DNA from 2 places in the Mucilaginibacter inviolabilis genome. Region 2 is predicted to be linked to the other one. Evidence: riboswitches for the same ligand, from Rfam matches in the RefSeq annotation. Region 2 holds a riboswitch; the other holds the start of a gene.
What was found. Region 2 has a riboswitch for fluoride ahead of G7092_RS30870 (phosphatase PAP2 family protein). Riboswitches for the same ligand answer to the same signal wherever they lie in the genome.

Region 1: linked by a shared signal. The riboswitch ahead of G7092_RS21720 (voltage-gated chloride channel family protein) and the one ahead of G7092_RS30870 (phosphatase PAP2 family protein) in region 2 are both predicted to bind fluoride.

What each region holds. Positions count from the first base shown of each region.
Region 1 covers NZ_JAANAT010000003.1:385,598-391,756, reverse strand. Annotated here, with positions in the region: gene G7092_RS21725 (OstA-like protein) at 1-885, shown strand, start outside; gene G7092_RS21720 (voltage-gated chloride channel family protein) at 1,007-2,398, opposite strand; fluoride riboswitch at 2,654-2,718, opposite strand; gene G7092_RS21715 (hypothetical protein) at 2,804-2,998, opposite strand; gene bshA (N-acetyl-alpha-D-glucosaminyl L-malate synthase BshA) at 3,197-4,369, opposite strand; gene G7092_RS21705 (VOC family protein) at 4,496-4,918, shown strand; gene G7092_RS21700 (MFS transporter) at 4,929-6,159, opposite strand, start outside.
Region 2 covers NZ_JAANAT010000001.1:645,518-651,676, reverse strand. Annotated here, with positions in the region: gene eno (phosphopyruvate hydratase) at 1-1,042, opposite strand, end outside; gene G7092_RS02675 (hypothetical protein) at 1,046-1,471, opposite strand; gene G7092_RS02670 (metallophosphoesterase family protein) at 1,475-2,215, opposite strand; gene G7092_RS30870 (phosphatase PAP2 family protein) at 2,212-2,952, opposite strand; fluoride riboswitch at 2,994-3,059, opposite strand; gene G7092_RS02660 (hypothetical protein) at 3,129-3,587, opposite strand; gene G7092_RS02655 (hypothetical protein) at 3,817-4,008, shown strand; gene G7092_RS02650 (Crp/Fnr family transcriptional regulator) at 4,068-4,703, shown strand; gene G7092_RS02645 (YgaP family membrane protein) at 4,715-4,900, opposite strand; gene G7092_RS02640 (hypothetical protein) at 4,917-5,222, opposite strand; gene G7092_RS02635 (efflux RND transporter permease subunit) at 5,227-6,159, opposite strand, start outside.

The DNA.
Region 1 (6,159 bases), on a different contig from region 2:
CACCAGCTATACATAGCCGTTAATGCCGAAAGCATTTATTTTAAGCGTGATAGTGGCAAGATAGCCGGTATGCAACGATCATTAAGCAGCCGGATCCATGTTGTTTTTAAAAATGGCGAAACTAAAGAAGTTACTTTTGTAACCAAGCCCGAAAACCGCTATGTCCCCATTGCTAAAGTTACCGAGGAAGATAAACTATTAAAAGGTTTTATATGGAAACCGAAGGACCGGCCAGCCTCCAAAGAAGCGATCATTCCAACGCATCATAAAAAATCAGCAGTTTCAAAATCACCGCCTCCGAAAGTTAAGGTAGACAGCTTAACACAGGCTAAAATGGATAACCTGAAGGGAATAATATTGAAACTCAGCAAGGATTCGACCAAAACCGACTCTGTGAAAAAGCTACAGTTGAACCTTCAACACCTTACCGATTCCATAAGCAAGGCTGCCGCAATTGTAAGATCTCCGGCACCAAAAACCAAAGCCGATAGTTTAAATCAGGTTAGGATTAGTAATTTGAAAGGGAAAATATTGAAGCTTGAAAAGGACCCGGCTAAAGCCGATTCTGTGAAGAAACTACAACTGGCTCTGAAAACCCTTACCGATTCGATAAGCAAGGCGGCGACAACCGTAAAACCGGTTACGGGTACTGCTGGCAGCACCGTAAAAGGCAAGCAACCGGCAACAAACGCGGGCAAGGACACATCGGCCAGTAAAGCAGGTGCAGGAAATCTGCCGGCGATAAAAGCAGGTAAAGACACTACAGCTATCCCATCGGCCATAAAGGCGTCAAAGGATACTACAGGCAAAATCGGGGGCACACCGCCACCAATAAAAGCGGTTAAGGATACAACAATTGTTGCGCCTAAAAAGCCAGGGAGTTAGGTTGAGGTTTATAAAATAATTTGTCATCCTGAGGTACGAAGGATCTATTCTGGAACCCTTCTTAACGAAGAATAGATTCTTCACTACGTTCAGAATGACAATATTTGATATTTGTACTTTTTTACTCTTCCTTTTTACCCCCCAACCCATACTTCTGCAATTTCTTTTGCACATAATTATGCCTGCGATTACCAGCTTCTGAAAGGGTAGCCGCGTCAGAAAATCGGGTGTCTGATACTTTGGGTATGCCGATGCGTTGTGCACTGTAGATACCGGAGTGTCCGCTGAAAAAATAGGCGGTAAAACAAGCTACCGCAAAAAACAAAACATACTGGCCGCCAAAAAGCTCAACTCCCATGATAGTACAGGCCAGCGGTGTGTTGGTTGCCCCGGCAAAAACCGCAATGAAACCCAACGCTGCAAATAAACCCACCGGTGCATCCATCAATACCGATAGTGTGTTACCCAAGGTGGCTCCAATATAAAAAAGTGGGGTTACCTCGCCGCCTTTAAAACCGGTAGCCAGGGTAGTAGTGGTATAAATGGTTTTCCAGAGCCAGCTCCAGGTATCGGCACCGCCTGTATGAAAGGCCGATGGAATGGTAACAGCACCTGCATACTCAGGATCGACACCGAGGCTCAGGTAATCGGGTTTGCCAATCAGCGCGGTAAGACCGATAATGATCAGTCCGCCCAATACCGGTATCAGCCAGGGAATAGACACCCGCTTTACAAAAAAGCCTTTGATGCCATGCACCATCCAGGCAAACAGGTAGCTGGCTAATCCGAACGCGGCAGATGCGATCATGATCTTAAAAAGCAACACAAAATCAAACGACAAGTATGGCGAAAACCAATGTGGTGCTGTTGTAAAAATATCAATATGGTAGGCCGTATGATGAACACCCCAGGCAACAACCGTAACATCACCAATGATACTGGCTATAAGGCAAGGGAGCAGGGCATTGTATTGAATGCGCCCTATAGTCAGCACTTCCATGGCAAATATAGCCCCGGTGAGTGGTGTACCAAAAACAGCCCCAAAGCCTGCGGCAATACCGGCGATGAGCACAATACGTGTATCATCAGGGTTTAGTTTAAACCAGCCACCAAACATTTGCGCTATACTGCCACCAATTTGCACAGCGGTACCTTCCCGCCCGGCGGAGCCACCAAACAGATGGGTAATAATAGTAGTGATGAGTACAATAGGAGCCATACGTTTGGGTACGCCGCCACCCGGCAGATGAATTTCGTCGATGATAAGGTTATTTCCTTTTTCGGCCGATCCGCCTATCAGTTTATAAATAAAATAGATCAGTACTCCGGCACCGGGGAGAAGATACAGCAGATAAGTATGAGCAAACCTGAAATGGATAGCCCAATTGAGTAACCATAAAAACAAGGCCACCATACTGCCAATGACGATAGCAATGGGTATAATGATGAGCGTCCAACGGATGAGGTGTTTGAGGATCGAAAAATGTTCGGACGTAAAAAGCTTATCGTTCATGAGCGACTAATTTAGGTTAAATAATAGAGGAACTGTCATGCTGAACGCAGTGAAGCATCTATTAGCCGATAGGCATAATCGAACAATAGACCCTTCGTTCCTTAGGATGACAAGAGAACTAATATAAAATACGGGATACCAAGAAGATAATAGAGATTTCATCCGGGCGCTATGCCGGCATATTTTTAAAAGCGATATATTGAGTTTTTTTTCCACCTACAAAAAATCAGCACAGGGGTAAACCCTATGAGTTAATTTATTGTAGGCGCCATCAGCTTTTTAGGGCGGTTGAGTAGGAAGACACCATTTCCTTTGGTACGAATATAGCTTCTTTTTTTATAAAGCCATAATTATTCGGGGTAAGTTTAAGAACAAACCCTTTCTGCAACATTTGAACCAGCTGTTTTAAACAGCCAGTTCTACTTCTTTAACAGAGATTAATAATGTGCGGCCCTGATATTCTACCCACAGATCTGCAAAGCCGCTCCCGTCATCATAACCCAGGAATTTCATGAAGGGGTTACTGATGTTTAAATTTTTCCATCTTTTACCAATATACTTAAGTAATTGACCACGTTTTAGGGTTGTGTGCTTTGCCATAAGTTTAATTTTTAAAAGTGAACAGTAGACTAAGTTAGTTAACATCAACGAAAATATTTAACCTTTGGAAAATATTTTTTCAATTGTATCAGGTATGTTACAGCCCTCACGGATGGCCAAAAAATGAAATTACAATATAAGAAAAAATACTCAGGCAGCTAATTAACTTTATATGAGTTAATTATATTTTGTTTACATTTAGTCAACCTTGGCTTTACCTGTGCATAGCTCTTTACACTTGTCTTTACACTTATCAATCACCTGTAAATAGTAATTTTCATACAAAGGCAAAATAGTGGCCAGATCAAATTCCTTGGCACGCGCCAGGGCGTTTTCTTTAAACTGGTTCAAACGATCTTCATCTTCCAATATATAAATGGCGCTTTTACCCATGGCTTCTACATCCCCAACATCTTTCAGGAAACCGGTTACACCATCTACATTTAATTCGGGCAAACCACCTGCATTGGTACTGATCACAGGTACTTTACAAGCCATCGCTTCCAAAGCGGCCAAACCAAAACTTTCTGATTGTGATGGCATCAGGAACAGATCGGCTACTGAAAGTATTTCTTCAATGGCATCCTGCTTACCCAAAAAGCGTACATTATCAGCAACACCCAAATCGCGGCATAACTGCTCGCAACCCGAGCGCTCGGGGCCATCGCCCACCATCAGCAATTTGGAAGGGATCTTTTTAACAACTTCGGCAAATATCCGCACTACATCCTCGGTACGTTTTACCTTACGGAAGTTGGAGGTGTGCACCAATACTTTTTCGCCCGATGGAGCGATAGCTTTTTTGAAATGATCTTTTGCTTTAAGACTAAAGCGGTTCAGGTCAATAAAATTGGGTATCACCTTAATATCGGTATCTATCTCAAAAAACTCGTAGGTATCGTGCCTCAGGTTTTCGGATACCGCGGTAACCCCGTCTGATTGATTGATTGAGAAAGTAACTACCGGTTTAAAAGTACGATCTTTACCAACCAGGGTAATATCGGTACCGTGCAGGGTAGTTACTACGGGGATATAAATACCGTAGGTTAATAATATCTGTTTGGCCATAAAAGCTGCCGAAGCATGCGGTATAGCGTAGTGAACGTGCAATACATCCAGCTTTTCGTGGCGAACCACATCAACCAAACGACTGGCCAGGGCCAACTCATAAGGCGGAAAATCAAAAAGCGGATAGTTGGATACCGATACCTCGTGGTAAAACAGGTTTTCGGAAAAAAGGTCCAACCGGGCCGGCTGGTTATAGGTAACAAAATGAACCTGGTGACCGCGGTCGGCAAGAGCCTTACCGAGTTCTGTGGCTACAACGCCGCTTCCACCAAAGGTTGGGTAACATACAATTCCGATTTTCATTAAGTTGGTTAATTATGGCTGCAAGTTTAACAGCAATTTACTGCAAATGTGTTAACACTGTGTAAAATGATATAACTTAGTCAAGTTACTCATTTTTTTAATTTTACAGCGTAGATATAAGTTTTCATGAAAAATGCTATCCATTTAAAAATCAACAGCATACAGCACATAGGCATACCTGTAACCAGCCTGGATGCGTCACAGCAATTTTACAAGCGATTGGGTTTTAATAACGTAATGCAGGCCCATTTTAACGATGGTGGCGAACAAGGTACCTGTGTAATGATGCAACGCGAAAACATACTCATGGAACTTTACCAATTACCCGAAGCCGGCTTAGCCGAGATCAGGACCCGCGGTAACGGGCATATTGACCATGTAGCTTTTGATGTAAGCGACATTGATGAAACTTACGCCATTATTAAAGAGGCCGGTTTTAATATCATCGAAGAAGCTCCGGTTTTTCTGCAGTTCTGGAAAAACGGCTGCAAATATTTTAACATCACCGGGCCTGATGGGGAACGTTTGGAATTTAACCAGGTGCTTTGATCGGTATAAATTACACCAAAACTTCCGACTGCGTTTTTTCCTGTTTATTGATCCGGAAGATCAAAAACATGATCAGGGCGGAAAGCAAAATAAATATCAGATAGCTAAAGCTCAGGTTGCGCTCATCTTTCGCTGGTACTACGTTAACGATCCCGTAACTTAAAAAAGAAACTATGACGTAGGTAATACCTCCGGTAAGTCCACCGGCGATACCCGCATTTTTAGGAAACTTACTCAAACAAAAAGTAAAATAGTTATTAAAAGTATAGCCGGCACAAACGTGAATGATGAAGGCAAAAAATATCATCGAATATAGATTGCTGATAAATTGTACGCTGATGATCATCACCAGTACAAAAAGCGCCTGCATAAGCACATTAATTACCATCCTTTTGAAGAATGGGCGATTGATGGTTGCCTTGCCAATAAAGCCCCCAACCATCCAGGCAAAACCCAGCACCAGCGAACTATAGCCTGCTATTACAGGTGTTAAGTGTAAATGATGTTCGATAATAAAAGGACCGGTCATGTTATAGGTCATCACCATGCAATAGGCTAAACCAAGCATCACAATACCCAGCGTAAAGCTGTGGGTTTTGATCATGCTAACATACACCTTCACGATCTTTTGAAAATGAAATTCTGAAAAATGCACCAGGGTTTCGCCACTGAAAATGAGCTCCAGAATGGCAAATACAGCCGCAAAGCCCGCTAAAAAGTAAAAGTTGGATTCCCAGCCAAAGGCGGTTTGCAGATAGCCTCCGATAAACGGCGCCACGATAGGCCCGGTAGACCAGATGATAGAAAACATGCTCAGGTAATGCTTCAGCTTATCGCCGGTGAACAGATCCACAAAATAAGCCCGTTTGGCTACTATAATGGCACCAACGGTTACGCCATGTATCACCCGCATCAGGTAAATCAAATAAATATTATGGGTGATGGCTATCACTACACTGGCTACGGCAAAAATAATTAACGAAGCCAAACTAACTTTATACCGGCCAAAACTATCCAGTACACTGCCGATAAACAACTGCGACACACCATAGCTAATCAGGAAAATACTTAATGTTAATTGTACCTGTACATTGCTCACACTCATTTCGCCGGCCATGGTGGGTAACGATGGGATATAAATATCGGTAGCAAAACCAGATAAAGGGATCAGGGCAAAAGCCAGCAGTGTTGCTATTGACTGATGATGCTCCTTAATAGCAGGAGCTTTTGATGTTAACGTG
Region 2 (6,159 bases):
ATGTCTCCGTAATGGTACCGATCTGGTTAAGTTTGATCAGTACGCTGTTCCCAATCCCTTCCTTGATTCCTTCCGCAATAATGGCTGGGTTGGTGCAGAATATATCATCGCCTACCAATTCGATCTTGCTGCCCAATGCAGCGGTCATTTTTTTCCAGCCCTGCCAGTCATTTTCTCCCAAACCGTCTTCGATCAGCACGATAGGATATTGTTTGATCCATTTATCCCAAAGTGCGATCAGTTCTTCGCTGCTTACGCTTCGCTGATCGCTCTTATAAAATACATAGCGCCCGTTCCGCCACATTTCACTGGTGGCCGGGTCGATGCAAACAGAAATGTCATTACCGGGCTGGTAACCGGCCTTATGGATGGCTTCCAGAATAACGTCCATCGCTTCGTCATTCGATTTCAAGTTTGGTGCAAAACCGCCCTCGTCACCCACACCCGTGTAATAGCCTTTGCTTTTCAACAAGGTGCGCAGCGCGTGAAATACTTCTTCGCCCATGCGGATGCTTTCCTTAAATGAAGGCGCATTATGCGGTGCGATCATGAACTCCTGGAAGTCGAGGTTATTATCCGCATGCCTACCGCCATTGATGACATTCATACAGGGGACCGGCATGATATAACCTTCCCGATCGATCAACTGCCTGTAAAGCGGTATGCCCTTTGAATGAGCGGATGCGCGGGCATAGGCGATGGAAGCGGCAAGTATTGCGTTGGCGCCCAGGCGGGATTTATTTTCCGTGCCGTCAAGTTCGATGAGAAAATGATCAAAATCCTGCTGGCTTTCCAAACGTACAGCAGTTGCTTCGAGGGCTACCTCCTGATTAAGTTGATTTACCGCTGTCTCAACCCCTTTGCCGTTGTAGCGTTTAGTATCGTTATCACGGAGTTCAACGGCTTCCTTTTCGCCGGTGCTGGCGCCAGATGGTGAAATGCCCCTGGCTTTTGCACCATCCGTTAATTCAATTTCGACTTCGACCGTCGGGTTACCGCGGGAGTCGAGTACTTCCCTTGCTTTTAATGTTTTAATTTCCATAGGTTATGATTTTTGTTTGCTAATAAATTCGTCACTTAGTTTTGTCAGACGGTCAAAAAGGCTTTCATATTCACCTCGCAATCTTTCATCTACTGCACCGTGTCCCTTCAAGCTATCGAAACTTGAACCTGTTATATCCTCCCACATAAAGGCCGCTTTGGTGCTGATCAGGCGTTTCAAACTGGCCTTTTCGCTGTTAAAGCCGTAAGTGTCTTTTATTTTTTGCAGGGTTTGTTTGATCTCAATCGCTTTATGCTGGAATTGCATCAGTTCCTCGGCGGTAAGGTCATGTTCTAAAGTAACCTGTATACCTTTTTCCGGATGCTCCAAAGTAAAGTAGACGAGCGCTTCCATATCGCGCAGCTTTTCTTCGACTACATGCACGATGGATTGAATAGATCTTAATTGCGTTTCTGATAAGTTTTTCATTGGTCAGGCTTTGATTAATAGTTCGGCATAAATATCCGGTATACCGCTCAGCCGGATAGCTTGTTGTGCTTTAACGATGTTATAGCTTACTCTTTTCACTTCGGCAGTCAACTGTCCATGTTCCATACTTAACAGCAGGTAAGAAGCCCTGGGATCGCCGTCTTTCGGTTTACCTACGGAACCCGCGTTCAAGGCATATCGCCATTTACCACCGGCCTTCTCCAGCTTGCGTATGTAAGACCGATGGGTATGCCCGGTGACCAGCACATCGGCGCTGTATTCGTCCATGATCTTCATCAGGATTGCCGTTTCAAAATCTTCAAAAAGGTATTCACCGATGCTTCGGGGACTGCCGTGCGTGAGTAATATATCTGTCATGCCAGATGATAGCTCATAATCCAGTCGGAGAATTTTAGGCAACGATCTCAAATAATTCCGGTTGGCTTCAGTGATATTTTGATTGGTAAAAGCAATTGCCTTTAAACCTGCTTCTTTTTCTTCAGCGGTGTGATAAGAAAAAGCAAAATTCTGCTGTCCAAGTCCAATACCCCAATCATGGTTACCGCAAACGGTTGGAATATTATGCGCCCTGATCATTTCGATCACCTCATTTGTCCAGGGCGCGAAGTTCACCAGGTCACCGAGACAATACGTCTGATCTATGCCATCCTGTTCGATAGCAGCCAGAACTGCTTCCAATGCCGGCAGGTTGCCGTGTATATCGCTGATGATGGCTAATTTCATAACATGAAATTTTTGATGTTTACAAAAATGGTACAGATGGCGGCAGCCCGCAGGATAGCGATGATCATATCCTGCCACCATAAAGTACGCCTATCATACCAACTGGACAGCCGCCCGGGTAGCCAGACAATGCAGAATATTCCGCTTATCGTACCTAATACGCTTCCCAATAAAACATCATTGGGAAATGACCAGCCCACATAAATTCGCGAATAGAGCAGTATCAGTGTGACAACAAATAACAATAGCGCATATTTAAACTTGTCGCTGAAAAGCCAAGATAAATAAACTCCCAAACCGGTAACGATAGCGGCTTGCGCGGACGGAAAATTAAGTTCAGGTTGAGCGTTAGGGTTTGACAGAAGATGCAGTTTGGGCCCAAGCAAGGCTGAAGGGCTTTTCCAATCGGGAAAGTGATTGTACTGGATAGTGATACAAACGTACCAGGCCACAAAAGATGTCATCATAGCCGTCAATGCTTGCACCGGGTATGATCTTGCCAAAATCATCACTACTATGGAAGTAATGATATAGCCGCCGCTGATCTGACTTAGCCAAAATAAGAGATGGTCAAGCAGCTTGATATGAAAGCCATTGATTAGCAACAGACTTTCCTGCTTTCCATAATGTAAGCATGCTATGGTTAATTGCAGCCAGATAATAAAGATGAGTAACAGGAAAAGTCCTGAACCCTGGCTAAATAGCGACCTGAAAGTGGAAGTTTGTTTTAATTTCACCTACAAAAAATTTAATGGCAAGCCGTTAAGCTTGCGCAATCCATTTTGTAGGCGTCATCAGCACGAGGCGGTTATTTTAAACGGAAGACACCATTTCCGTTCTGTTTAAACAAAACTATGATTTTTTATGATGAATAAAAATATTTTATTAGAAGAAGGGCACTATAGGGGTTACGTTAGCTATTTATCTGATTAACGTTTATTAATTTAAAGACGGTTGCTATCTTTTCCTCTATCAAATCGTACACTCTTTCTTTTAATTCTTTATCCTGGATACCTTTTGATGCAGTCAAACCGGTTGCCGCCTGTTTCAAGTCATCGGGAAGTGTTTTTCGATCACAGTTATCAATGAAATCGATGGTATCTAAGATCAATCTATACAGGTACATTACCGGGATAACCGCGCGGTCGTCATGGCAAATGGTGTATTCAAATGAACATCCATCCCTGATTGTGAAAACGGAAATAACAGTTTCGTACTTGGCATTTTCCCCCGTACTGTATTCATGAATTGCCAGTTCAAGGAATATTTTTTCTTCCAGCATTTGCGGGGTAAAAGCATATCCAAGTTTTGAGCCTTGTGTATTTAAATAGGATAAATATTTGATCCCTTTTGCGGCAAAGAGTTTTTCCATAGTCGTATTGAGCAATATTAAGGGTTTTATAAGGTATTAGCAATATCGGCAGACGTAAGGTTATGCAAAATGTCTTTAAAATTGATCGTTAGTGCAATAGTGGTGTCTTCGCCGTTGGCTATGAATGCGATTAGTACCGGACTTTAAAATGGCAGAAGGTTGCACCGGAGCTTGTTAAGCTCACACTGTTAATTAGTTATTTACTTATTAATTACAGCTTTACCAACAAGTGGTTACTTATCAACAGGAACGTGATTTCGGTGTAATGTTTAACTCATCTCCGGAGGATACCTCAGACCAGGCGTCAGGAAATATCAAAGCGGGGCACCTGAAGGCGATCAGCGCTGGTGTCAGGCCCAACTTTTATATTGCTCAGGCTTTTCCATTCAATTTGATTGAATATGCAAAGGTACTGCGGTAGCCGCCGTGGTTGCTGACCTTTATCACTTATTCCTTAAATTAGCTTCTTTAAAATTAATAATGGATAACATATCTTTTTTTCTAGACCGGCATTTTCCTGAACTCGATCAATCACTAAAACAATTCATCGCTTCGGTATCGGTGATCAAACATATATCTGCCGGAACCGCGCTGGTGCGCAGTGGGCAATTCTTAAAAAATACCATGCTTATTGCAGAAGGGCGTATTAAAATTTATCGCGAAGGCGAAGACGGCGGCGAATTTTTTATGTATCACCTCGAACCCGGCAATGCCTGTGCAGTTTCTATGATCTGCGCTGCCACTGCGAAGGAAAGTGAGATATTGGCAAAAGCCGTTGAAGATTCGACAATCATCATGATCCCGATCCAATACATGGAGGATATGATGAAAAATTACAAAAGCTGGTACCGTTTCGTCGTTGAAACATACCGCTACCGGTTTGAAGAATTACTTTCGGTGCTGGATGATGTGGCCTTCAAAAATATGGATCAACGTCTGCAAAACTACTTGAATCGTCAGTTTAGCGAACTGAATACGCGCGAGTTGAAGCTAACCCATCAGCAAATCGCCGACGATTTGAATACTTCTCGCGAGGTGATAACACGCCTGCTCAAAAAGCTGGAGCAGAACGGCTCGATAAAAATACACCGATCACACATTGAACAAATTGCCTGACCGATACTGATTCAGCGTTTTACGCCTGCCGCATCTAATATCTTTTCCAGCGGGCAAAAACGGGTAAAAGATGATTGCAGCAGGTTCAGTCCCACAAATGCCGTTAGCAGCAGCCAATACGGGCTGACAAACCAACCGAGCGTTAAACTAAGCAGTACCATACTTCCTGCAACGGCCCTTACAATTCTTTCTCTCATTTGACTATGACTTTTATTAAAACTGCGCTTCCACCGGCACGATAAATCCGTGGATTGGGCTCCCTGTTACACTATTATCATTAGCTTCCTTAACCAGAGCAAGCGCTTTTGACGCTTTTTGATCATCCGCAAAGCTGAAATAAGCAACTGAGTTGGCTTGCCCTGCGGTTGCTGAAAACCATTCATCTGATAGTGCAACGTGGTCATTGCTTACCGATCCGGTTGTATCAAACCTGCTGTACATCATAACACCAGCCTCCTTAAATATCTCCATAATGCGGGCTTCGTCTTCACGCATACCCAATACGATCAGCATTTTCATATTTTTAATTATTTGCTTTTATATCTTTTTTTCTCATCATTTTAAAATAAAGCAATGGCACTACCAAAAGCGTTAAGAACGTGGAGGTAATGGTTCCGCCCATGAGCGATATCGCCAGGCCCTGGAAAATAGGGTCAAACAAGATGATAACCGCGCCCAGGGCCACGGCTCCTGCTGTAAGCAAAATCGGCGTTGTACGAACTGCGCCAGCCTCGATGATCGCCTGTTTTAAGGGAATGCCTTCTTTAAGACGGATATTAATAAAATCGATAAGCAGCACCGAGTTTCGCACCATCACACCTGCCAGGGCAATAAACCCGATCATCGATGTTGCCGTGAAAAATGCCCCCATCAGCCAGTGACCCACAATAATGCCGATCAGCGAAAGCGGTATGGCTGCCAGCATGATCAGGGGCACGATAAAATTCTGGAACCAGCCTACGATGAGCATGTAAATGATAATGATCACCACGAGGAAAGCGATACCCAGGTCGCGGAACACCTCAAAAGTGATCTGCCATTCCCCATCCCATTTCAACGTAAAATTATCTTCCAGGTCTGGCTGTTTGGTATAGTTTTCAGTAAGCGTATATCCTTTAGGCAATTTGATCGATTTTAACTGGTCTGATATCTTGCTCATCGCATAAGAAGGGCTTTCCAGTTTGCCAGCCATATCCGCAGTCACATACACCACGCGGCGCTGATTTTTGCGGTAAATGCTCTTTTCTTTTATACCCTTAACCACATTGACCATACTCCCGATTGGTACGGGTAATCCCTGCTGGCTGATCACTTTCAGGCCTTTCAGATCGTTGATATCGGTTTTGCTTTTATCCGCCAACTGTAGTGAAATACTAATGGGATCGAATGAATGGTCGGCATGTAGCGTTCCGGCATTTTGCCCGCTCAAAGCGACGTTCATTGTCATGGCTACCTG